DNA from 2 places in the Achromobacter sp. 1011811831 genome. Region 2 is predicted to be linked to the other one. Evidence: predicted binding sites of a transcription regulator. Region 2 holds the regulator's gene; the other holds the start of a gene.

Region 1 (11,299 bases), on a different contig from region 2:
GAACGCTCGGTCCGGGCCGAAGGCCAGGTCGTGCTGGGCTGGCGCAACGTGCCGGTGGACGTGGACATGCCCATGTCCCCCGCCGTGCGTGACTGCGAACCCGTCATCCGCCAGCTCTTCATCGGCCGTGGCGCCGACGTCATGGTGCCCGACGCGCTGGAACGCAAGCTGTACGTGATCCGCAAGACCGCCAGCCACGCCATCCAGAACATGCGCCTGGCCCACGGCAAGGAATACTTCGTGCCCTCGGCTTCGGTGCGCACCGTGGTCTACAAGGGCCTGCTGCTGGCCGACCAGGTCGGCCGCTACTACCGCGACCTGGCCGACCCGCGCACGGTCTCGGCCCTGGCGCTGGTGCACCAGCGCTTCTCGACCAACACCTTCCCTGCCTGGCCGCTGGCCCACCCGTACCGCATGATCGCCCACAACGGCGAGATCAACACGGTCAAGGGCAACTTCAACTGGCTGCGCGCGCGCGAAGGCATGATGCAGTCGGCCGTGCTGGGCGACGACCTGAAGAAGCTCTATCCCATCGTCTACGAAGGCCAGTCGGACACCGCCACGTTCGACAACTGCCTGGAACTGCTGGTGAACTCGGGCTACTCGCTGGCCCACGCCATGATGATGATGATCCCGGAAGCCTGGGAACAGCACACGCAGATGGACGAGAGCCGCCGCGCGTTCTATGAATACCACGCGGCCATGATGGAACCCTGGGACGGCCCCGCCGCCGTCGCCTTCACCGACGGCCGCCAGATCGGCGCCACGCTGGACCGCAACGGCCTGCGCCCGGCCCGCTACCTGGTGACGGACGACGACATGGTGATCCTGGCCTCCGAGGCCGGCACGCTGTCCATCCCCGAGAACCGCATCGTCAAGAAGTGGCGCCTGCAGCCCGGCAAGATGTTCCTGATCGACCTGGAACAGGGCCGCATCATCGACGACGCCGAGATCAAGCTGCAGCTGGCCAACAGCCGCCCGTACCGCCAGTGGATCGAGCGCCTGCAGATCAAGCTGGAATCGCTGCCTGCCCCGCGCCAGGGCAATCTGGCCACGCAATCGTCCGTCTCGCTGCTGGACCGCCAGCAGGCCTTCGGCTGGACCCAGGAAGACTACAAGTTCATCCTGGAGCCCATGGCCACGACCGGCGAGGAAGTGATCGGCTCGATGGGCAACGATGCCCCGCTGGCCGTGCTGTCGGACCGCGCCAAGCCGTTCTACAACTATTTCCGCCAGCTCTTCGCGCAGGTGACGAACCCGCCGATCGACCCGATCCGCGAACAGCTGGTGATGTCGCTGGTGTCCTTCATCGGCCCCAAGCCGAACCTGCTGGACATCAACAACGTCAACCCGCCGCTGCGCCTGGAAGTGTCGCAGCCGGTGCTGGACTTCGCCGCCATGGCGCAGATCCGCGACATCGAACAGGTCACGGGCAAGAAGTTCCGCAGCTATGAACTGGACATCACCTACCCGGCCGCCTGGGGCCCCGAGGGCATCGAGGCCCGCGTGGCCGCGCTGTGCGCACGCGCCGTGGACGCGGTGCAAAGCGGCTACAACATCCTGATCGTGTCCGACCGCCTGGTCGACGGCGAGCGCGTGGCCATCCCCGCGCTGCTGGCGACGTCGGCCGTGCACCAGCACCTGATCCGCGCCGGCCTGCGCACCAACGCCGGCCTGGTGGTGGAAACCGGCTCGGCGCGCGAAGTGCACCATTTCGCGCTGCTGGGCGGCTACGGCGCCGAGGCGATCCATCCCTACCTGGCGCTGGAATCGCTGGGCAAGATGGGCGATCCCGAAAAGGCCGTGAAGAACTTCGTCAAGGCCATCGGCAAGGGCCTGAACAAGGTCATGTCCAAGATGGGCATCTCGACCTACATGTCCTACACCGGCGCGCAGATCTTCGAGGCCGTCGGCCTGCAGAAGGCGCTGGTGGACAAGTACTTCACCGGCACCGCGTCCAATATCGAAGGCATCGGCATCTTCCAGGTGGCCGAGGAAGCGCTGCGCCAGCACCGCGCCGCGTTCGGCAACGACCCGGTCCTGGCCAACGACCTCGAAGCGGGCGGCGAGTACGCCTACCGCGTGCGCGGCGAAGAGCACATGTGGACGCCGGATTCCATCGCCAAGCTGCAGCACGCCTCGCGCCAGAACAACTACCGCACGTACAAGGAGTACGCGCAGATCATCAACGACCAGAGCCGCCGCCACATGACGCTGCGCGGCCTGTTCGAGTTCCGCTTCGACCCGTCGCGCGCCATTCCGCTGGACGACGTCGAGCCGGCCAAGGACATCGTCAAGCGCTTCGCCACCGGCGCCATGTCGCTGGGCTCGATCTCGACCGAGGCGCACTCGGTGCTGGCCGTGGCCATGAACCGCATCGGCGGCAAGTCCAACACCGGCGAAGGCGGCGAGGACGAGCTGCGCTACCGCGCCGAAATGCGCGAAGGCAAGAGCACCATCAAGGACGGCGACACGCTGGCCTCGGTGCTGGGCGCCGACCGCATCGAAGCCGACGTGCCGCTCAAGAAGGGCGATTCGCTGCGCTCGAAGATCAAGCAGGTGGCCTCGGGCCGCTTCGGCGTGACCGCCGAGTACCTGTCCTCGGCCGACCAGATCCAGATCAAGATGGCCCAGGGCGCCAAGCCCGGCGAAGGCGGCCAGCTGCCCGGCCACAAGGTCTCGGAATACATCGCCAAGCTGCGCTACTCGGTGCCGGGCGTGGGCCTGATCTCGCCCCCGCCGCACCACGACATCTACTCGATCGAGGACCTGGCCCAGCTGATCCACGACCTGAAGAACGTCAACGCCAAGGCTTCGATCTCGGTCAAGCTGGTGTCCGAAGTGGGCGTGGGCACGGTGGCGGCGGGCGTGGCCAAGGCCAAGGCCGACCACGTCGTGATCGCCGGCCATGACGGCGGCACGGGCGCCTCGCCGGTGTCGTCCATCAAGCACGTCGGCACGCCCTGGGAACTGGGCCTGGCCGAAACGCAGCAGACGCTGGTGCTGAACCGCCTGCGCAGCCGCATCCGCGTGCAGGCAGACGGCCAGATGAAGACCGGCCGCGACGTGGTCATCGGCGCGCTGCTGGGCGCCGACGAATTCGGCTTCGCCACCGCGCCGCTGGTCGTCGAAGGCTGCATCATGATGCGCAAGTGCCACCTGAACACCTGCCCGGTGGGCGTGGCCACGCAGGATCCGGTGCTACGCCAGAAGTTCCAGGGCAAGCCCGAGCACGTCGTCAACTTCTTCTTCTTCATCGCCGAGGAAGTGCGCGAGATCATGGCCCAGCTGGGCATCCGCAAGTTCGACGACCTGATCGGCCGCGCCGACCTGCTGGACATGCGCTCCGGCGTCGAACACTGGAAGGCCAGCGGCCTGGACTTCACCCGCGTGTTCCACCAGACCCAGTCGGACGCCGACGTGCGCCAGACCGAAGAGCAGGACCACGGCCTGGCCGGTGCGCTGGACCACCAGCTGATCGAGCGCAGCAAGCCCGCGCTGGAACGCGGCGAGAAAGTGTCCTTCATCGTGCCGGTGCGCAACCGCAACCGCACCATCGGCGCCATGCTGTCCGGCGCCGTGGCGGCGCGCTACGGCCATGACGGCCTGGCCGACGACACCATCCACATCCAGTGCAACGGCACCGCCGGCCAGAGCTTCGGCGCGTTCCTGGCGCACGGCATCACCATGGACCTGGTGGGCGAAGGCAACGACTACGTGGGCAAGGGCCTGTCCGGCGGCCGCATCATCGTGCGCTCGCCCAACGACTTCCGCGGCTTCGGCCCCGACCACATCATCGCCGGCAACACCGTGCTGTACGGCGCGCTGGCGGGCGAGGCCTTCTTCAATGGCGTGGCCGGCGAACGCTTCGCGGTGCGCAACTCGGGCGCCGCCACCGTGGTGGAAGGCACCGGCGACCACGGCTGCGAATACATGACGGGCGGCACGGTCGTGGTGCTGGGCGCCACCGGCCGCAACTTCGCGGCCGGCATGTCCGGCGGCGTGGCCTATGTCTGGGATCCGGAACGCACGCTCAAGCAGCGCGCCAACCTGTCCATGGTCGAACTGGAAGCCGTGGTGCCGCACGCCGAGCAGCAGGCGCAGAACGGCATCGACACCTGGCACAGCGCGCAGCGCGGCGGCGAACGCGAAACGGACGAGACCATCCTGCGTCGCCTGGTGGAAGACCACTTCCGCTACACCGGCAGCTTCCGCGCCCGCGAGATCCTGGGCGACTGGGAAGCGGCGCGCGGCAAATTCGTAAAGGTCATGCCGACGGACTACCGCCGCGCATTGGGTGAAATGTGGCGTGCAGCCAACCCGCAACAACTGGCTGCGTGAGGGAAATCATGGGAAAGATCACCGGATTCATGGAATACCAGCGCCTGCAGGAGGCCTCCGAGGCCCCGCAGAAGCGGCTGAAGAACTGGCGCGAATTCGTGCTGCACCTGAACGACGACCAGGCCAAGCAGCAGGCGGCGCGCTGCATGGACTGCGGCATCCCGTTCTGCAACAACGGCTGCCCGGTCAACAACATCATCCCGGACTGGAATGACCTGGTGTACCGGCAGGACTGGCGCCGCGCGCTGGACGTGCTGCACTCCACCAACAACTTCCCGGAGTTCACCGGCCGCATCTGCCCGGCGCCGTGCGAAGCCGCCTGTACCCTCAACATCAACAGCGACGCGGTCGGCATCAAGTCCATCGAGCACGCCATCATCGACAAGGGCTGGGCCGAGGGCTGGGTCACGCCGCAGGTGCCGGCGCGCAAGACCGGCAAGAAGGTCGCGGTGGTGGGCTCGGGCCCGGCCGGCCTGGCCTGCTCGCAGCAGCTGGCGCGCGCCGGCCATTCCGTGACGCTGTTCGAAAAGAGCGACCGCATCGGCGGCCTGCTGCGCTACGGCATCCCCGACTTCAAGCTGGAAAAGCACCAGATCGACCGCCGCATCTCGCAGATGGAAGCCGAGGGCGTTGAATTCGCGCCGTCGACCTACATCGGCAATCCCAGCGACGCGGCCGCCGACGGCCTGACCGTGCGCACGCCCGAATCGCTGATGGCCGAGTTCGACGCCGTCGTCATGACCGGCGGCTCCGAAACCCCGCGCGACCTGCCGGTGCCGGGCCGCGAGCTGTCGGGCGTGTACTACGCCATGGACTTCCTGCGCCAGCAGAACAAGGCCGTGGCCGGCGACCGCCTGACCAGCCAGACGCTGGCCAAGGGCAAGCATGTGGTGGTGATCGGCGGCGGCGACACGGGCTCCGATTGCGTGGGCACCAGCAACCGCCACGGCGCGGCCTCGGTCACCCAGTTCGAGCTGCTGCCGCAGCCGCCCGAGTCCGAGAACAAGAGCATGACCTGGCCCTACTGGCCCCTGAAGCTGCGCACGTCCTCGTCGCACGAGGAAGGCTGCGAGCGCGACTGGTCCGTGACCACCAAGCTGCTCAAGGGCAGCAACGGCAAGGTCGAGAAACTGGTGGGCGCGCGCGTCGAGTGGTTCAAGGACGAAGCGACCGGCCAGATGAAGATGCGCGAGGCCGAAGGCTCGGAATTCGAGATCAAGGCCGACCTGGTGCTGCTGGCCATGGGCTTCGTATCGCCGGTGCAGACCGTGCTGGATGCCTTCGGCGTGGACCGTGACGCGCGCGGCAACGTGCGCGCCAACACCGACGACTACCGCACCAACGTCGACAAGGTGTTCGCCGCCGGCGACATGCGTCGCGGCCAGTCGCTGGTGGTCTGGGCCATCCGCGAAGGCCGCCAGTGCGCGCGCTCGGTCGACGCCTTCCTGATGGGATCCAGCGACCTGCCGCGCTGATCTTCCGGGACCGGCCCCCACGCCGCCCCGCGCCCCCAGGCGCCGGGCGGCGTTTCATTTGCGCCGCCTGAACGGCCAGCGCGCACCGTCCACGCATGGCCGGCGCACGCCTGACCGCCTCGTGTTGCGGCTCAACCACGCGATTCCCGACATCCCGGTAGGGTTTGATTCCCGTCAATCCAGCCGGCGCCAGGGTTTGAGAACCTGTCGTCTCACCCCACGGAAAGATCGGAGAAGAAAATGTTTTCGAAGCTCGGGCGCGTCCGCGCCACCGCCATCGCCGGCCTGCTGGCCGCCGGCGCCTTCGCCGTCCCCGCCCATGCCCACGAGGCCGGCGATGTGCTGCTGAAGGTCGGCGTCACGCAGGTCCGCCCCGATTCCAACAACGGCAGCGTTCTGAACGGCGGCGTCAAACTGGACGTGAACAACAACGTCCGTCCCAGCTTCACCGTGACCTACATGGCCACGCGCAACATCGGCATCGAACTGCTGGGCGCCTGGCCCTTCCAGCACGACATCCGCGGCGGCGGCCTCGGCAAGATCGGCTCGACCAAGCACCTGCCGCCCACGCTGAGCCTGCAATGGCACATCCTGCCGGACAGCATGGTGCAGCCCTACATCGGCGTCGGCCTGAACTACACGCACTTCTTCAGCACCAAGGCCGAAGGCGCGCTCGACGGCTCCAAGCTCAAGCTGAAGGATTCGTGGGGCGTGGCCGCGCAGCTGGGCGCGGACATCAAGATCAACGAGCGCTGGTTCATGAACGCGGACATCCGCTACATCGACATCAAGTCGAAGGTCAGCCTGAACGGCGACCGCATCGGCACTGCAAAGATCAACCCGTGGGTGGCGACGCTGGGTATCGGCTATCGCTTCTGATCGGGACGCACGCATCAAGCAAGAACGCGCGGGCACATGCCCGCGCGTTTTTTTTGGCACTCGACAATGCGACGCGACCGCCTGGCGTCTCAGGCCGCCAGCTGATCGCGCAAGGCCTGCACCGCCGGCGTGTCGTCATCGGCCCGCCACACCAGCCGGGTGCGCGCGGCGCCGTATTTGCCCGGCAGGTCGCGCACCCGCAGCGCGGTCTGTCCGCCCAGCACATCCAGCACGGAGCGCGGCACGATGGCCACGCCCGTACCGGCCGCCACGCAGGCGACGATCGCATGATAGGACGCGAACTCCATCACCTTGCCCGGCGCCACGCCTTCGCGGCTGAGCCAGGATTCCAGGATGCGGCGATAGGAACAGCCGGACGCGAAGGCGATCACCGTGTGATCGGCCAGCGCCCGCGCGTCGGCGATCTCGGGCCAGGCGCGCGGCGAAATCAGGACCAGCGTTTCGGCAAAGGCCTCGGTTGCTGCCAGGCCCTCGGCGGGAAAAGGCTCGGCCACGAAAGCCGCTTCGAGTTCGTAGTCGCGCACCTTGGCCGCCAGCGCGGCCGAGGTGCCCGTGACCAGCTCGATGCGCACCTGCGGCCAAGCCGCGTGGTAGGCCGCCAGCACCGGCGGCAATCGGGCCGCCGCCGTGCTTTCCATGGTGCCCAGGCGCAGCGTGCCGCGCGGCGCGCCGTCGCGCACGGCCTGCTGCGCCTCGGCCGACAGCCGCAGCAGGCGGTCGGCGTAGGACAGCAGCACGCGGCCCTGGTCCGACAGCACCAGGCGCCGGTTCTGGCGGCGGAACAGCGGGGCTTCCAGTGAAGTCTCCAGCTGCTTGAGCCGGGTGGACACATTGGACTGCACACGGTTCAGCCGGGCGGCCGCGCGCGCCACGCCGCCCTCATCGGCGACCGCCTTGAAAATCTGCAGCGCGTCCAGGTCCAAGTTTCTCATTTAAAGAACCTATGTTCTTAATAATTCACTATTCAAGATATTAGTACAGCCGTAGAGTGGGCTCATGTCAAGCCATGCCCAGCCCCTCGTCCCCGCCCGCTACGCCGTCAGCCTCGCCTGGCCGGCCGCGCTGGCGCTGGCCGTGTTGATGGGCATCGGCCGCTTCGCCTTCACGCCGGTCTGGCCGCTGATGGCGCACGACGCCGCGCTCTCGCTGGAACAGGGCGGCTGGCTGGCCTCGGCCAACTACGCGGGCTACCTGCTGGCCGCGCTGATCGCGGCCGCGTGGCCGCCGCGCCGGCCGCTGGCCGCGCTGGGCGCCAGCCTGCTGGCGGTGGCGGCGCTGACCCTGGCCATGCCGCTGCTGCATTCCGTGGCGGGCTGGGCCGCGCTGCGGCTGGCGGCCGGCTGGGCCAGCGCGCTCGGTTTCATCTGCGTGGCCTCGTGGCGGCCCGCGCCAGCGGGCGACCCGATCGAGCCGGCCGCGTCCGCCGTGGTCTATGCGGGCGTTGGCGCCGGCATCGCGGCGACGGGGCTGGCCTGCCTGGCCCTGATGGCGGCCGGCGCCACGGCAGCGCAATGCTGGGTGGCGCTGGGCGCGCTGGCGCTGGCCTTGGCGATGGCGGCCTGGCCCAGGCTGCGCATGGCGCTGCCGGCCGCCGCCGCGTCCGCTCGCCCAGCCAGCCGGGAACCGCTGCCGCGCGGCATGGCGGGACTGGCGCTGCACTACGGCGTGTTCGGCGTCGGCTACATCATTCCCGCCACCTTCCTGCCCGCCATGGCCAAGGACGTCATGCCCAACCCGGCCGTGTTCGGCTGGGCCTGGCCCCTGTTCGGGCTGGCCGCCGCGCTGTCCTGCCTGCTGGTGCCTCGGCTGGCGCGCCGGCACGGCGAGATCCGGATCTGGCGCGGCGCGCAGGCGGCGATGGCGCTGGGCATGGCGGTGGCGGCACTGCGGCACGACCTGGCGGCCGTGATCGTGGCCGCGCTGCTGGTGGGCGGCACCTTCATGGTCATCACCCAGGCCGGCATGGTGGCGGCCCGGCGCCTGGCGGGCGCGGCCGCGCCTCGCGCCGCCGCCCTGATGACGGCGGCCTTCGCCGCCGGCCAGATCGTCGGCCCGCTGCTGGCCGCCTGGGCGGCGCGGCTGGGCGCCAGCCTGCCGCAGACGCTGGCGGCGGGCGCCGCGTTGCTGGCGCTGTCGGCCTGGGGCTTGGGGAAAATCACGGCTACGCGCGGCAGCGCTGGGCATAATGCAGTCAACCCGAGGGGCAATGCCCCCTGAGGCCGCACTCATTATGAAAGAGGAGTCCCCAGCATGAAACCGTTGCGCCCCCTGATCGCCGCCCTGGCCGCCATGGCAGCCGTCGTCGCCCCGGGCAGCCAGGCCCACGCCCAGGCCGCCGACTGGCCCGCCAAGCCCATCACCATGATCGTGCCCTATGCGCCGGGCGGCTTCGCCGACACCCGCGTGCGCCTGCTGGCGCGCAAGCTGGGCGAATCGCTGGGACAACCCATCGTGGTCGAGAACAAGGCCGGCGCCGGCGGCGTGGTCGGCACCAACCTGATCGCCAAGGCGCAGCCCGACGGCTACACCATCGGCACCGGCAACCTGGCGCCGATGGCGGTGAACCCGTCGCTGATGAAGGAAATGCCCTACAACCCGCAGAAGGACCTGGCGCCCGTCATCCTGATCGAGAACAGCCCGCTGGTGCTCAGCGTCAACAATGAGCTGCCGGTCAAGACGCTGGCCGACCTGATCGCGCTGGCCAAGAAGCAGCCGGGCAAGCTGTCGTTCGGCTCGTCCGGCGTGGGCGGCGCGCACCACCTGTCCGGCGAGATGTTCCGCGAGCAGGCCAGCATCGACATCGTGCACGTTCCCTACAAGGGCGGCAGCCTGGCCGCGACCGACCTGATGGGCGGCCATATCTCGATGATGTTCGAGATGGGCTATTCGGCGCTGCCGGCCATCCAGGGCAAGAAGATCCACCCGATCGCGGTCACCTCGGCCAAGCGCCTGGACGTGCTGCCCGACGTGCCGACCATGGCCGAATCGGGCCTGGCCGGCTTCGAATCGTATAACTGGCAGGGCATCGTCGCCCCGGCCGGCACCCCGGCGCCCATCATCGCCAGGCTCAATGCGGAGTTCAACCGCATCCTGAAGGAACCCGACGTCCAGAAGGCCATCGCCGACACCGGCAGCCAGGCCGGCGGCGGCACGCCCGAGGACTTCGCCGCCTTCATCAAGAGCGAAACCGAGAAGTGGGCCCACGTCATCAAAGCTGGAAACATCCAGCTCCAGTAACCCACGCCCCAGGAGCGCGCCATGACATCCCGCCTTTGCGAACGACTTGAACTCGACCAGCCCGTCATCCAGGCCCCCATGGCCGGCGGGGCCACCACGGTGGCGCTGGTGGCCGAATCATCGCGGGCGGGCGTGCTGGGCTCGCTGGGCGCCGCCTACCTGAGCGCCGCCCAGATCGAGGAAGCCGCCGGCGCGATCCGCGAACGCACCGGCCGACCCTACGCCATCAACCTGTTCGCGTCCGTGCCGGACCAGCCCTACCAGGGCGACGGCGCCCGCCTGCTGGCATTGGTGGCGCGCTATCACGCGCAACTGGGTCTGGACGCGCCCGCCATGCCCGGCCCGCAGGCAGACCCGCTGGCGACGCAGATCGAAGCCGTGCTGCGCGCGCGGCCGGCGGTGTTCAGCTTCACCTTCGGCCGCATCGCGCCGGACGTGCTGGCGCGCTGCCGCGAACTGGGCATCCTGACGGTGGGCACGGCCACCACCGTGCGCGAAGCGGTAGCGCTGGAACAGGATGGCGTGGACGCCGTCGTGGCCCAGGGCTATGAGGCCGGCGGCCATCGCGGCACTTTCCTGGACGATTTTGACCAGTCGCTCGTCGGCACGCTGGCGCTGGTGCCACAGGTGGCCGACGCGGTCTCGGTGCCGGTGATCGCCTCCGGCGGCATCATGGACGGCCGCGGCATCGCCGCCGCGCTGGCGCTGGGCGCGCAGGCCGCTCAAATGGGGACGGCCTTTCTGTCCACCGAGGAATCCGGCATCAGCGAAGCCTACAAGGCCGTCCTGCCCGCCTCCCGCTCCGAGCAGTCGCGTATCACCCGGGCCTTTTCCGGACGGCCGGCGCGCGGCATCGCCAATACCTTCATGCGCGACATGGACGCGAATCCGTCCGACATCCTGCCCTATCCGCTGCAGAACGCGCTGACGCGGCCCATGCGCAACGCCGGCGGCCGCGTCGGCAATATCAACGTGCTGTCGTTGTGGGCGGGCCAGGGCGCGCCCATGGCGCGGCGCGAGACCACTGCCGAACTGGTGCGCCGGCTGGCCGTGGAGACCGCCGCGGCCCAGGCCCGGCGCTAATCAGGGACCGATTTCCGGAAGGGCCGGCCGCCGGGCGGCGCCCGCCTCGCCCTCCGGATTGTCCCTGATTGTGAAAAGACTGTTCCACTCGTTGCCTAGCAGATTGTGATCACAAATCGTCGGGATACAATGGCCCCTCGCCGCCGGTTACAGATCGGATTTCCTGTCCCGGCATATGAGTAACAGGGCGCTTCCCGACGCAGCCTGTTCTGCCAGCGCTGCGGCCCCTTGCCCGCGCCGGGCGGACTGGCCGGCAAGCACCG
Region 2 (11,299 bases):
CTCATGCCCCTGCTGCTTGAACCATAGGGCGATGGCGGGCGCCGTGCCGCCGAAGATCGACACGGTCACCGCATAGGGCACGGCCACGCCGGTGGCGCGGATGTTGGTCGGGAACAGCTCGGCCTTCACCACGGCGTTGATCGAGGTGTAGCCGGCCGTGAAGACCCAGGCGCCGCAGATCAGCAGGAAGGCGATGAAGGGCGAGCGCGTCTGCGCCAGCGTGTACAGGATGGGCACGGTCAGCAGCGCGCCCGCGACGCCGAAGAACACCAGCAAGGGCTTGCGCCCGATGCGGTCGGACAGCGCGCCATACAGCGGCTGCAGGATCAGCGCGAAGATCAGCGAGGCGGCGATCACATAGGTGGTGACGATGTCGGAAAAGCCCGCCGTCTGCCGGACGAAGGTCTGCATATAGGTGGTGAAGGTGTAGAAGGCCGCCGTGCCGCCCGCCGTCAGGCCCACCACGATGGCCACCTCGCGCGGGTACTTCAGCAGGCCGCGCAGCGAGCTGGTGCGCGGCTGGGTCTTGCTGGCGGCCTTGTAGGAGTCGGTCTCGGGCATGTCGCGCCGCATGAAGGCGGTCACGATGGCAAGCAGCGCGCCGATCACGAAGGGGATGCGCCAGCCCCAATCCACCAGCTGCTGGTGAGTCAGGAACACGTTCTGCAGCAGCAACAGCACCAGGATGGCGCTGAGCTGGCCGCCGATCAGCGTCACATACTGGAAGCTGGAATAGAAGCCGCGGTGCTCGGCGTCGGCGATCTCGGTCAGGTAGGTGGCGCTGGCGCCGTATTCCCCGCCCAGGCTCAGCCCCTCGATCACGCGCGCCAGCGCCAGCAGCGCCGGCGCCGCCAGGCCGATGGAGGCGTAGGTGGGCGTGAGGGCGATGATCAGCGAGCCCACGCACATCATGCCCACCGACACCATCAGCGACAGCCGCCGGCCGTGCCGGTCGGCGATATGCCCGAACAGCCAGCCGCCCAGCGGTCGCACGATGAAGCCGGCCGCGAACAGCGTGGCGGCGTTGAGCTGCTGGACGACGGGATCGTGCGAGGGGAAGAAGGCGGGGGCGAAGTACAGCGCGAAGGCGGTGTAGGCGTAGAAGTCGTACCACTCGACCAGGTTGCCCATGGAACCGACGAAAATGGCCTTGATGCGGCGCTTCGCGTCGGCGACATCCAGATGCGTGTGCGTCATGGCAGTCCTTGCTGCTTGCCGGAATGGGAAACGCCGGCGCGGCCGCAAGCGCGCCGCCGCCGGCATGTCCCTATATTGCTCCCGGCCGCGCGAAATTGCACGCGCCGCCGAGGCGGCATTCAGCTTGCTGTCATTTTGGGGGGCGCCCTGGACGACGCCGGGCGGGCGCTACTTGCCGCGCGGCTTGATCGGCTCGCAGGGCGCGGCCCTGTCCGTCCCGCGCGCGCCTTCGCCCAACAGGACCTGGGCGCCGCATTCCGAGCCGAACATGTTCTTGCCGTCGTGGCCCACGCCGCGCACTTCGTAGCCGGCGCGGTGCAGAGTGACCGGCTTGCTGCCGCGCGATGCGAGCAGGAACTCGTATTGCAGGTAGGCGGTGCCGCGCGCCAGCCGCGTGGAGCCCTGGGCCTCGGCGCCGCAGGTCTTGTCCAGCAGGCGGTGCTCGGGGTTGTTGTCGGCGCCGCCCAGCAGGTAGGTGACGTCGCGCGCCGCGTAGCGCACGAACAGCCGGGATTCCTCCTGGCCGCGGGCGTAGGCGGGCAGCTTGTCGGTGCCGTACTTGTACTGGTTGTAGGTGGGGCAGATGCCGCGCTCGTAGGGCGCGTAGCCCTTGCCGTCCGGGCGTGGCCGCTCGTTGGTCAGGTACAGGTAGGAAGAGGGGTTGGCGATCACGTAGCGCAGCGCCAGCCCGTCGCGGCGCAGCGGGCCGTCGACGTTGTTCAGCACGGCGTAGCGCTGCACCAGCTGCGCGCCGCCGGAATGGCCGGCCAGCACGATGCCGGCCAGCGCGGGCAGGCGCTGGCGGTCGTCCAGGCTGCGCAGCAGGTCGTCCAGGACCTGGAACGAGCTGACCGGCGCCGGCCGGCCGGCGGCCTGCACGCTGTCCTCGCCTTCTTCCCAGCTGGCCTTGCGCCAGGCGGCCATGCCGGCGAAGCCGGAATCGATGGAACCGGAAAAACGCGGCGCCAGCACCAGCGTGTCGCGCGCGCGCTCCGGATTGCGTTCCAGCAGGTCGGCCACGTATTCGTAATAGCGGTCGGCGTCGCGCTTGACGCCGTGGATCACCACCACCACCTGCTTGATGTCGGCCAGTTCGCCCTTGCCCAGCGGGCGGTTGGCGTAGACCGGGATCTTGTAGCGATGGCCCGGCTTGCCCAGCTCGACGGTCTGCCAGCGCGCCGGCTTGGCCGGCTTGGGCGCGGGCGCGGCTTCGTCGTAGTCGTAGGGATCGGGCAGGGGCGTCTGCGCGGCGGCTGCGAGCGGGGCCGCCAACGCCGCCAGCATCAGGCTGGCGGCCGGCAGGAAGGCGCGCGCGCGGCGCATGGGCGGCTTCAGCAGCTTTCTTGGCCCAGCAGCTGCTTGAGCGCAGGCTGGTCGAGGATGCGGACTTCGCGCTGGTTGATGCGGATCAGTCCGTCGCGGGCGAAGCGCGAGAACAGCCGGCTCACCGTTTCCAGCGTCAGGCCCAGGTAGTTGCCGATTTCCTCGCGGCTCATGCGCAGCACGAACTCGGTGGACGAATAGCCCAGCGAGGCATAGCGCTGCGACAGGTTCAACAGGAACGCCGCCAGGCGCTGTTCGGAACGCATCGAGCCCAGCGAGGCCAGCATCTGGTGCGAACGCGTGATCTCGCGGCTCATCAGACGGCGGAACTGCTGCTGCAGCGAGGGCAGGTGGGCGGAGACGCGGTCGACTTCATTCAGGCGAATGACACAGACTTCGGAGTCTTCCAGCGCGATGGCGGCCGACACGTGCTTGCCGTCGAGCATGCCGTCCATGCCGACGATCTCGCCGGGCAGATGGAAACCGGTGATCTGGATCTGGCCAGTCGCGTCTTCGAGCTGCGTCTTCAGGCTGCCGAAGCGCACGCCATAGACCGCATCAAGGGGGTGATCCAGCGAGTACAGCGTCTTGCCCTTTTCAAGGCGCACGCGTTCCTTCACCAGTTCGTCCAGCTTTTCTACTTCGGCGGCTGCCATGCCCACAGGCACGCACACGTGTCCCAGCATACACGTGGAGCAATGGGCGGCATCAGGGGCAACGGGGACCCGTTTTTGCATAGTGACCTCTATAGCGCCCGTCGAGCGGCGGGTAGCCGGTGCGGGCAGGAAGCTTGATGACAATTGCTATTGTAGTCCGTTGTTACTACGGGTGTCTTACCTGCGCGCGGCGTCCTTGGACATGAACGTCGCGCAAGCGTTCCCGGCGCGTCGGTGAAGGATCCAGTCCGTGACCTGGTCGACGGCCGCGATGTCGCTGGCGGCGCCCCGCAAGGCGGGATCGATCGGGTAGTACTGGCAGGACAGCTCCGCGCCGTCCGGGCCGGGCTGTGCGAGGCGCGCCAGCACGTCGCGGCGCAGGAAGCAGCCGGGCCGGCCGGGATGGTAGTCCTCGATTTCGTCCATCAAGTGGATATGGGCCGGCTCGACCTGATAGATATCTCCTAGGACGCGACGCCCGTCAGCCACGGGAATCAGGCCGGGCCAGGCGCCGAAGTCGACCAGCCGGCCCGGCACGCTGGCCGCGCCGACCCGCCGTACCGCCGGCAGGCCGCGGTCGGAGGCGGTGCGCTCCAGGTCGTTGATCTCGCCCGCGCGTAGCGTGCCGTAGACAAAAACGTATATGCTCATGATTCCTCAGGTTGCCGCACGTCGATAGAGTCCGCAAGGCCGTCAGGGTCTTGAAATTCCCTGCTCCGGCCACATATTCAGGTCATCGAGCCAGCCGGCGATGCATCGGTCAGGCTCCTCAACAAGCCAAACGACCACTATGCGATTCGACAAACTTACCACCAAGTTCCAACAGGCATTGGCGGACGCCCAGAGCCTGGCCGCCCGCAACGATCATCCCTACATAGAGCCCATACATGTGCTGTCTGCGCTGCTGTCCGATGCCGACAGCGGGGCCGGCAGCCTGCTGGCGCGCGCCGGCGTCGCCGTGAACCGGCTGCAGCCGGCCATCGAGCAGGCGCTCAAGTCCCTGCCGCAGGTGCAGGGCGACGACAACGTCCAGGTCGGCCGCGAGCTGCAGGGCGTGCTGACGCGCACCGACAAGGAAGCCGCGCGCCGCGGCGACACCTACATCGCCAGCGAGCTGTTCCTGCTGGCGCTGGCCGACGACAAGGGCCCGGCCGGCCGCATCCTGCAAGAGGCCGGCCTGCAGAAGAAGGCGCTGGAAGCCGCCATCGACGCCGTGCGCGGCGGCGAGTCGGTGTCCGCCGCCGAGGGCGAGTCCAATCGCGAGGCCCTGTCCAAGTACACGATGGACCTGACCGAGCGCGCCCGCCAGGGCAAGCTCGATCCGGTGATCGGCCGCGACGACGAGATCCGCCGCACCATCCAGATCCTGCAGCGCCGCACCAAGAACAACCCCGTGCTGATCGGCGAACCCGGCGTCGGCAAGACCGCCATCGTCGAAGGCCTGGCGCAGCGCATCGTCAACGACGAAGTGCCCGAGACGCTGCGCGGCAAGCGCGTGCTGTCGCTGGACCTGGCCGCGCTGCTGGCCGGCGCCAAGTTCCGCGGCGAATTCGAAGAGCGCCTGAAGGCCGTGCTGAAGGAACTGGCGCAGGACGATGGCAGCAACATCGTCTTCATCGACGAGCTGCACACCATGGTCGGCGCCGGCAAGGCCGAGGGCGCGATGGACGCCGGCAACATGCTCAAGCCCGCGCTGGCGCGCGGCGAGCTGCATTGCATCGGCGCGACCACGCTGGACGAATACCGCAAGTACATCGAGAAGGACGCCGCGCTGGAGCGCCGCTTCCAGAAGGTGCTGGTCGACGAGCCCGACGTGGAATCCACCATCGCCATCCTGCGCGGCCTGCAGGAGCGCTACGAGATCCACCACGGCGTCGAGATCACCGATCCGGCCATCGTGGCCGCGGCCGAGCTGTCGCACCGCTACATCACCGACCGCTTCCTGCCCGACAAGGCCATCGACCTGATCGACGAGGCCGGCGCGCGCATCCGCATGGAAATCGATTCCAAGCCGGAAGTGATGGACAAGCTCGACCGCCGCATCATCCAGCTCAAGATCGAGCGCGAGGCCGTCAAGAAGGAAACCGACGATGCCTCCAAGCGCCGCCTGGGCGTGATCGAGGACGAGCTCGAAAAGCTGCAACGCGAGTACAACGACTTCGAGGAAATCTGGAAGGCTGAAAAGGCCGCCGTACAGGGCACGCAGGCCATCAAGGAAGAGATCGACGGCGTGCGCGCCGAGATGGCCGAGCTGCAGCGCAAGGGCCAGTTCGACAAGCTGGCCGAGCTGCAGTACGGCAAGCTGCCCGACCTGGAAGCGCGCCTGAAGGCCGCCGAGATCGGCGCGGCCGAGGCCGCCAACGAGGCCGAGGGCGGCGAGGGCCGGCCGCGCCTGCTGCGCACCCGCGTCGGCGCCGAGGAAATCGCCGAGGTCGTGTCGCGCGCCACCGGCATCCCGGTGTCCAAGATGATGCAGGGCGAACGCGAGAAGCTGCTGCACATGGAGGAATACCTGCACAAGCGCGTGGTGGGCCAGGACGAGGCCGTGCGCCTGGTGTCCGACGCCATCCGGCGTTCGCGCGCCGGCCTGGCGGACCCGTCGCGGCCCTACGGCTCGTTCCTGTTCCTGGGCCCCACCGGCGTGGGCAAGACCGAGCTGACGCGCGCGCTGGCCGAGTTCCTGTTCGACTCCGAAGAGCACATGATCCGCATCGACATGAGCGAGTTCATGGAAAAGCACTCGGTGGCGCGGCTGATCGGCGCGCCTCCGGGCTACGTGGGCTATGAAGAGGGCGGCTACCTGACCGAGGCCGTGCGCCGCAAGCCCTATAGCGTGGTGCTGCTGGACGAAGTGGAAAAGGCCCATCCGGACGTCTTCAACGTGCTGCTGCAGGTGCTGGACGACGGTCGCCTGACCGACGGCCAGGGTCGTACGGTGGACTTCCGCAACACCGTCATCGTGATGACCTCGAACCTGGGCTCGCATCACATCCAGAGCCTGGCCGGCAAGCCCTACGAGGTGATCAAGGAAGTGGTGTGGGACGAGCTCAAGCAGACGCTGCGGCCCGAGTTCCTGAACCGCATAGACGAGGTGGTGGTGTTCCATGGCCTGGAAGCGCAGCACATCGAGTCCATCGCCCGCATCCAGCTGCGCCGCCTGGGCGAGCGCCTGGAACGGCAGGAGATGCGGCTGGAAGTGACCGAGGCCGCGCTGGCCGAGCTGGCGCGTTCGGGCTTCGATCCGGTGTTCGGCGCGCGGCCGCTCAAGCGCGCGATCCAGCAGCAGATCGAGAACCCGGTGGCCAGGCTGATCCTGGAAGGCCAGTTCGGTCCGCGCGACGTGGTGCCGGTGGACTGGCAGGACGGCAAGTTCGTCTTCACCCGCACCTTGCAGTAAGCGGGCCGGACCCGGGCGCGGCGGGAACCTGCCGCGCGCCGAAAAAAAACCGGCGGCTCAAGCCCGAGCCGCCGGGTTTTTTTTACGCGCCTCGCAGGCGAGGTGGGGGCACCCCCGCGTGCGCGGGTTCTCGATGCGCCAGCGTGGCCTACGATGCGTCCGCGTAGTCCTGCCGCTGGGCCTTCATCTGCCGGCCCAGCGTCTGCAGCGCCCGCAGTGCCACGGCCATGCCGCGCCGCGTGTCCTCGTCGCGCAGCAGGCCGATGAGGCCCGTCAGGCTGGGCGGCCGTTCTTCCCGCAGCGTGCGGGCGTGGGCGTCGCGCAATGTGTTGGCAGCGATCCAGGCCGCGCTGGTGGCCTGCTCGGACAGCAGCGCCAGCTTTTCCACCATGGACTGGTCCAGCAGGTCCACCAGGTCCGAGGCCAGCGACAGCAGGTCGGCGATGTTGTCGAGCCGGCCGGCTTCGGCCAGCAGGCCCAGCCTGTCGGCCAGTGCGCGCGCGCCTGGCCCGCCGCCCAGGAAGGCAGCGGATGCGGGCGTGTCGGCGGGCAGCGCAGCGGTTCCTTCGTGTGGCGCGTTCATAGCATTCCCCTTGCGACGGCCCAGTACAGGCCGCGATTGAACCCGTGGCGCAGCAGGCCGCCGAGCTTGGTGGGCGGCGTGGGCAGCACGTCGTGGGTGTAGTCGTACCAGAGCGGCATGCCGGCGTTCAGGCCCATCTGGGCCACCGCCTGCACCCTGCCGTCATAGGCGCTGCAGACCTGGCCCAGCCGGATCTCGCCGGCGATGTTGTTGGCGATGACCGGCGCCTGGTTGTGGCAGGAGCCGCCAGCCTTGCTGACCGGCAGGTCGACCGTGTCGCCGATCACGTAGACGTTCTCCAGTCCGTAGACCTTCAGGGTCTCGTGGTCGGTCGGCAGCCAGCCTTCGTCGTTCTCGGCCTGCGACACGCCCGACTCCAGCACCACGTCCACGGCGCGGATCGGCGGCGTGGCCATGAGGATATCGAAGGGCTGTTCGCCGCCTTCCTCCGAGTACGCGATGCGCCGTTCCGGATCGACCCGCGACAGCGTGAAGCCGCGCTGGAAGCGGATGCCCTTCTGCTCGAAGATGCCGGGCAGCACCTCGCAGGTCGGGCGCTGCAGGAACAGGCAGTTGCGCAGCAGCTGCGAGGTGGTCGGGTAGGTGTAGACGATTTCCACCTTGTCGCGCACGCCGCGCCGCCGCAGGTAGTCGTCCAGCATCAGCGTGGTCTCGATGGGCGCGATGCCGCATTGGTGCGGAACGTTGGGCGTCTTGGGGAAGGTGACGCTGACGAAGACCCGCCCGCGTTCGATGCGCGACAGGCGGTCCGCCAGCTGGCGGGCGGCGGCGTACTGGTAGAAATGGTCGCCGGCCTCTTTCAGCCCTTCGATGCGTTCGGGGGATGGCACACAGCCCGTTGCGATGACCAGGTAGTCATAGCCGTAGCGCTTGCCGCTTTGCGTGGACAGTTCCTGGCGGTCGAAATGAAAGCGCGTGACCTTGTCGACGCGGAATTCGATTTCGGGGCGTAGCAGGGAACGTTCCGGCCGTTTCAGCTCTTCGCGGAAGAAGAGATTGAAGGCCACGTACATGAATGCCGGCTTGTAGTAGTGATCCGGCGAATCCGAGAGCAGCGTGATGGAGACTTCACCGCGCTGGATTTCGGGGTACAGCTTTCCGGCGAGCTGATTGGCCAGCATGGTGCCGCCTACGCCGCCGCCTACGACAACAATTCGCTTGCTCATAAACCACCTCCAGGTAGAGATAAGTTCTGGGGACCAAGTGCAATTGCGTCTGTTGGTGTAGCAAGCGAGGATGGCCGCGTCAACCGGTCCGTGCGGCGCCAGGCGCTGCGCGGATGTCCGTTACGCGTCCGCGCCAGGCTTGGCGCTGGCCGGATCAGTATCCGAGGGCCGCGTCGGCGCAGGTGTCGGGACGGCGTCCTTCCCGCACTGCCGCCAGGTTGTCCAGCGTCTGCTGCGCGATGGCGGCGGCCGGCGTGCGGGTGGCGATGTGGGGCGTGATCATCACCTTGGGGTGGCGCCACAGCGCGTGGTCGGGCGGCAGCGGTTCCTGCGGGGTGGCGTCCAGCGTGGCATAGGACAGCTGGCCGCTGTCCAGCGCCGCCAGCAGGGCGGCGGGATCCAGGTGCTCGCCCCGGCCGGCGTTGATCACATGGGCGCCGCGCGGCAATCGCGCGAAGGTCGTGGCGCCCAGGAAGCCGCGCGTCTCGTCCGTCAGCGGCAGCAGGCAGACCAGCGTGTCGGCCTGGGCCAGCAGCGCCGGCAGGCCGTCCGCGCCGTGATAGCCCGTGATGCCCTCGGCCAGGTCGGGCTTGGGCGTGCGGCTCCAGCCCGAGACGCGGTAGCCCAGCGCCGCCAGCGCGCGCGCGGCGGCCAGGCCCAGCCGGCCCAGCCCGGCGATGGCCACGCGGTGTTCCGATGGCGGCACGATGGGGCTCTCGCACCACAGGCCCTGGGCATGGTTGCGCACATAGTCGGGAAAATGGCGATGATGGTTGATCACCGCCCAGGCGACGTAGCTGCTCATGCCCGCCGCCATGCCGGCCTCGGCCACGCGGCAGACCGGCACGTGGCGCGGCACGGCGGGGTCGGCGTAGATGTGGTCCACGCCGGCGCCGATCGACTGGATCAGGCGCAGGTTGGGCAGCGCGCCCAGCAGGCCGGCGGGCGGCAGCCAACAGACCGCGGCGTCGATCCCGGCCGGATCGCCCAGGTCGTCGGCCGTGCGCCAGGCGATGTCGGGCCGCAGCGCCTGGAACGCCGGCACCAGGTAGCGCATGTCCAGCACCCGGCTCAGGAGCGCGATGCAGGGCGGCCGGTCGGCGGCGGGCAGGGGGCGGGCGCTCATGCCGCGGCCTCCGCCAGCCGCGCGTGGCCGCTGATGCGCGCGCGTCCGGAAACGATGCTGGCGAAGTCGGGCACGGCCCGCACCAGCTCGCGGGTGTAGTCCTGGCCGGGTTCGCCGATGACCTGCGCGGCGGGCCCGCATTCGATGATGCGGCCCTGCTGCATGACGGCGATGCGGTCGCACATCTGCGCCGCCACGCGCAGGTCGTGCGTGACGAACAGCATGCTCAGCTGGAACTGCCGGCGCACGCTGGCGAACAGCTCCAGCACCTGGGCCTGCACCGACACGTCCAGCGCCGACACCGGCTCGTCCGCCACGATCAGCTCGGGCTCGCTGGCCAGGGCGCGGGCGATGCCGATGCGCTGGCGCTGGCCGCCGGAGAATTCGTGCGGATAGCGTCCGGCGGCATCGGGATTCAGGCCGACCAGCTGCAGTAGTTCCGCCGCCCGGGCGCGGGCGCGTTCCGGCGCCATGCCCTGCGCCAGCGGGCCTGCCATGATCGAGCGGCCCACGGTATGACGCGGGTTGAGCGAGGCCTGCGGGTCCTGGAACACCATCTGCACGCGGCCCGGCGCGGGGCGCGCCTTGTCCGCCTGGCCGTTGAAGAGGATCTGGCCGCCGTCCGGCGCCAGCAGGCCGGCGATGCAGCGGCCCAGCGTGGACTTGCCCGAACCGGACTCGCCCACCAGGCCCAGCACCTCGCCGCGCTGCAGCGTGAAGCTGATGCCGCGCATGGCGGCGGTTTCGCGGCCGCGCCGGAACAGGCCGCCGCCGGACACATAGGTCTTGTGCAGGTCGCGCACGTCCAGCAATACCGGCTGGCGCGCGGCTTCGCGCGCCGTGTCGGGCATGCCGTGCGGGATGGCGGCGATCAGCTTGCGGGTGTAGTCGTGGCGGGGATGGCCCAGCACATCGGCGGCCGCGCCGGCCTCGACGATCTCGCCCAGCTGCATCACGGCCACGCGGTCGGCGATCTGCGAGACCACGCCGAAGTCATGGGTGATGAACAGCACGGCGGTGCCGCGCTTGGCTTGCAGGTCGCGGATCAGTTCCAGGATCTGCGCCTGGGTGGTGACGTCCAGCGCGGTGGTGGGCTCGTCGGCGATCAGCAGCGCCGGCTCCAGCATCAGCGCGCAGGCGATCATGACGCGCTGGCGCTGGCCGCCGGACAGGCGTCCGGGATAGCTGGCGGCGATGCCCTCGGGGTCCGGCAGCCGCACGTCGCGCAGCGCGCCCAGGATGCGGGCGCGCTTGTCGGCGGGCGACAGGCGCAGGTGCGCGTCCAGCGCCTCTTCGAGCTGGTCGCCGATGCGCATCACCGGATTGAGCGCCGACATCGGATCCTGGAAGATCATGCCGATGCGGTTGCCGCGCAGCGCGCGCCATTGCGGCTCGGCCAGGGCCAGCAGGTCGTGACCCTGGAACACGACGGCGCCGGCCACCGGCGCCACCATGGGCTGCGGCAGCAGGCCCATGACGGCGTTGGCGATCATGGACTTGCCGGAACCGCTTTCGCCCACGATGCACAGCGTTTCGCCGCGACCTATGCGCAGGCTGGCGTCCTTGACCGCCAGCGGCCGGTCGGCGCCGGCCGGCAGGCGGATTGACAGGCCGCTGATGTCGAGCAGTGCGTCCCCGGACGGCGGGGCGGCGGCATGGGAGGTGACGAGGTTCATGCGCGGCTCCTGGGATCCATCCGGGTGTTCAGGCCGTCGCTCAGGCCTTCGCCGATCAGGTTCAGCGCCAGCACCGTCAGCAGGATGGCCACGCCGGGGAACAGGCTGATCCACCAGGCCTGGCGCAGCGCGGTGCGGGCCGCGCCGATCATGT

What was found. Region 2 encodes FNR, which switches genes on or off when oxygen is low (the NO sensors DNR and NnrR bind a similar motif). Its sites were predicted from a motif close to TTGATNNNNATCAA; they were not measured.
Region 1: the regulator FNR is predicted to act here: its motif matches at 5,981-5,994, upstream of AC6LJ9_RS07650 (OmpW/AlkL family protein).

The regions. Positions count from the first base shown of each region.
Region 1 covers NZ_JCBANG010000013.1:64,398-75,696, forward strand. Annotated here, with positions in the region: gene AC6LJ9_RS07640 (glutamate synthase-related protein) at 1-4,341, shown strand, start outside; gene AC6LJ9_RS07645 (glutamate synthase subunit beta) at 4,350-5,816, shown strand; gene AC6LJ9_RS07650 (OmpW/AlkL family protein) at 6,057-6,695, shown strand; gene AC6LJ9_RS07655 (LysR family transcriptional regulator) at 6,785-7,648, opposite strand; gene AC6LJ9_RS07660 (YbfB/YjiJ family MFS transporter) at 7,713-8,933, shown strand; gene AC6LJ9_RS07665 (Bug family tripartite tricarboxylate transporter substrate binding protein) at 8,967-9,953, shown strand; gene AC6LJ9_RS07670 (NAD(P)H-dependent flavin oxidoreductase) at 9,975-11,036, shown strand.
Region 2 covers NZ_JCBANG010000089.1:5,518-16,816, forward strand. Annotated here, with positions in the region: gene AC6LJ9_RS25250 (MFS transporter) at 1-1,197, opposite strand, end outside; gene AC6LJ9_RS25255 (hypothetical protein) at 1,366-2,520, opposite strand; gene fnr (fumarate/nitrate reduction transcriptional regulator Fnr) at 2,529-3,257, opposite strand; gene AC6LJ9_RS25265 (gamma-glutamylcyclotransferase family protein) at 3,354-3,827, opposite strand; gene clpB (ATP-dependent chaperone ClpB) at 3,967-6,573, shown strand; gene AC6LJ9_RS25275 (DUF1641 domain-containing protein) at 6,722-7,156, opposite strand; gene AC6LJ9_RS25280 (NAD(P)/FAD-dependent oxidoreductase) at 7,153-8,343, opposite strand; gene AC6LJ9_RS25285 (2-hydroxyacid dehydrogenase) at 8,498-9,469, opposite strand; gene AC6LJ9_RS25290 (dipeptide ABC transporter ATP-binding protein) at 9,466-11,145, opposite strand; gene AC6LJ9_RS25295 (ABC transporter permease) at 11,142-11,299, opposite strand, start outside.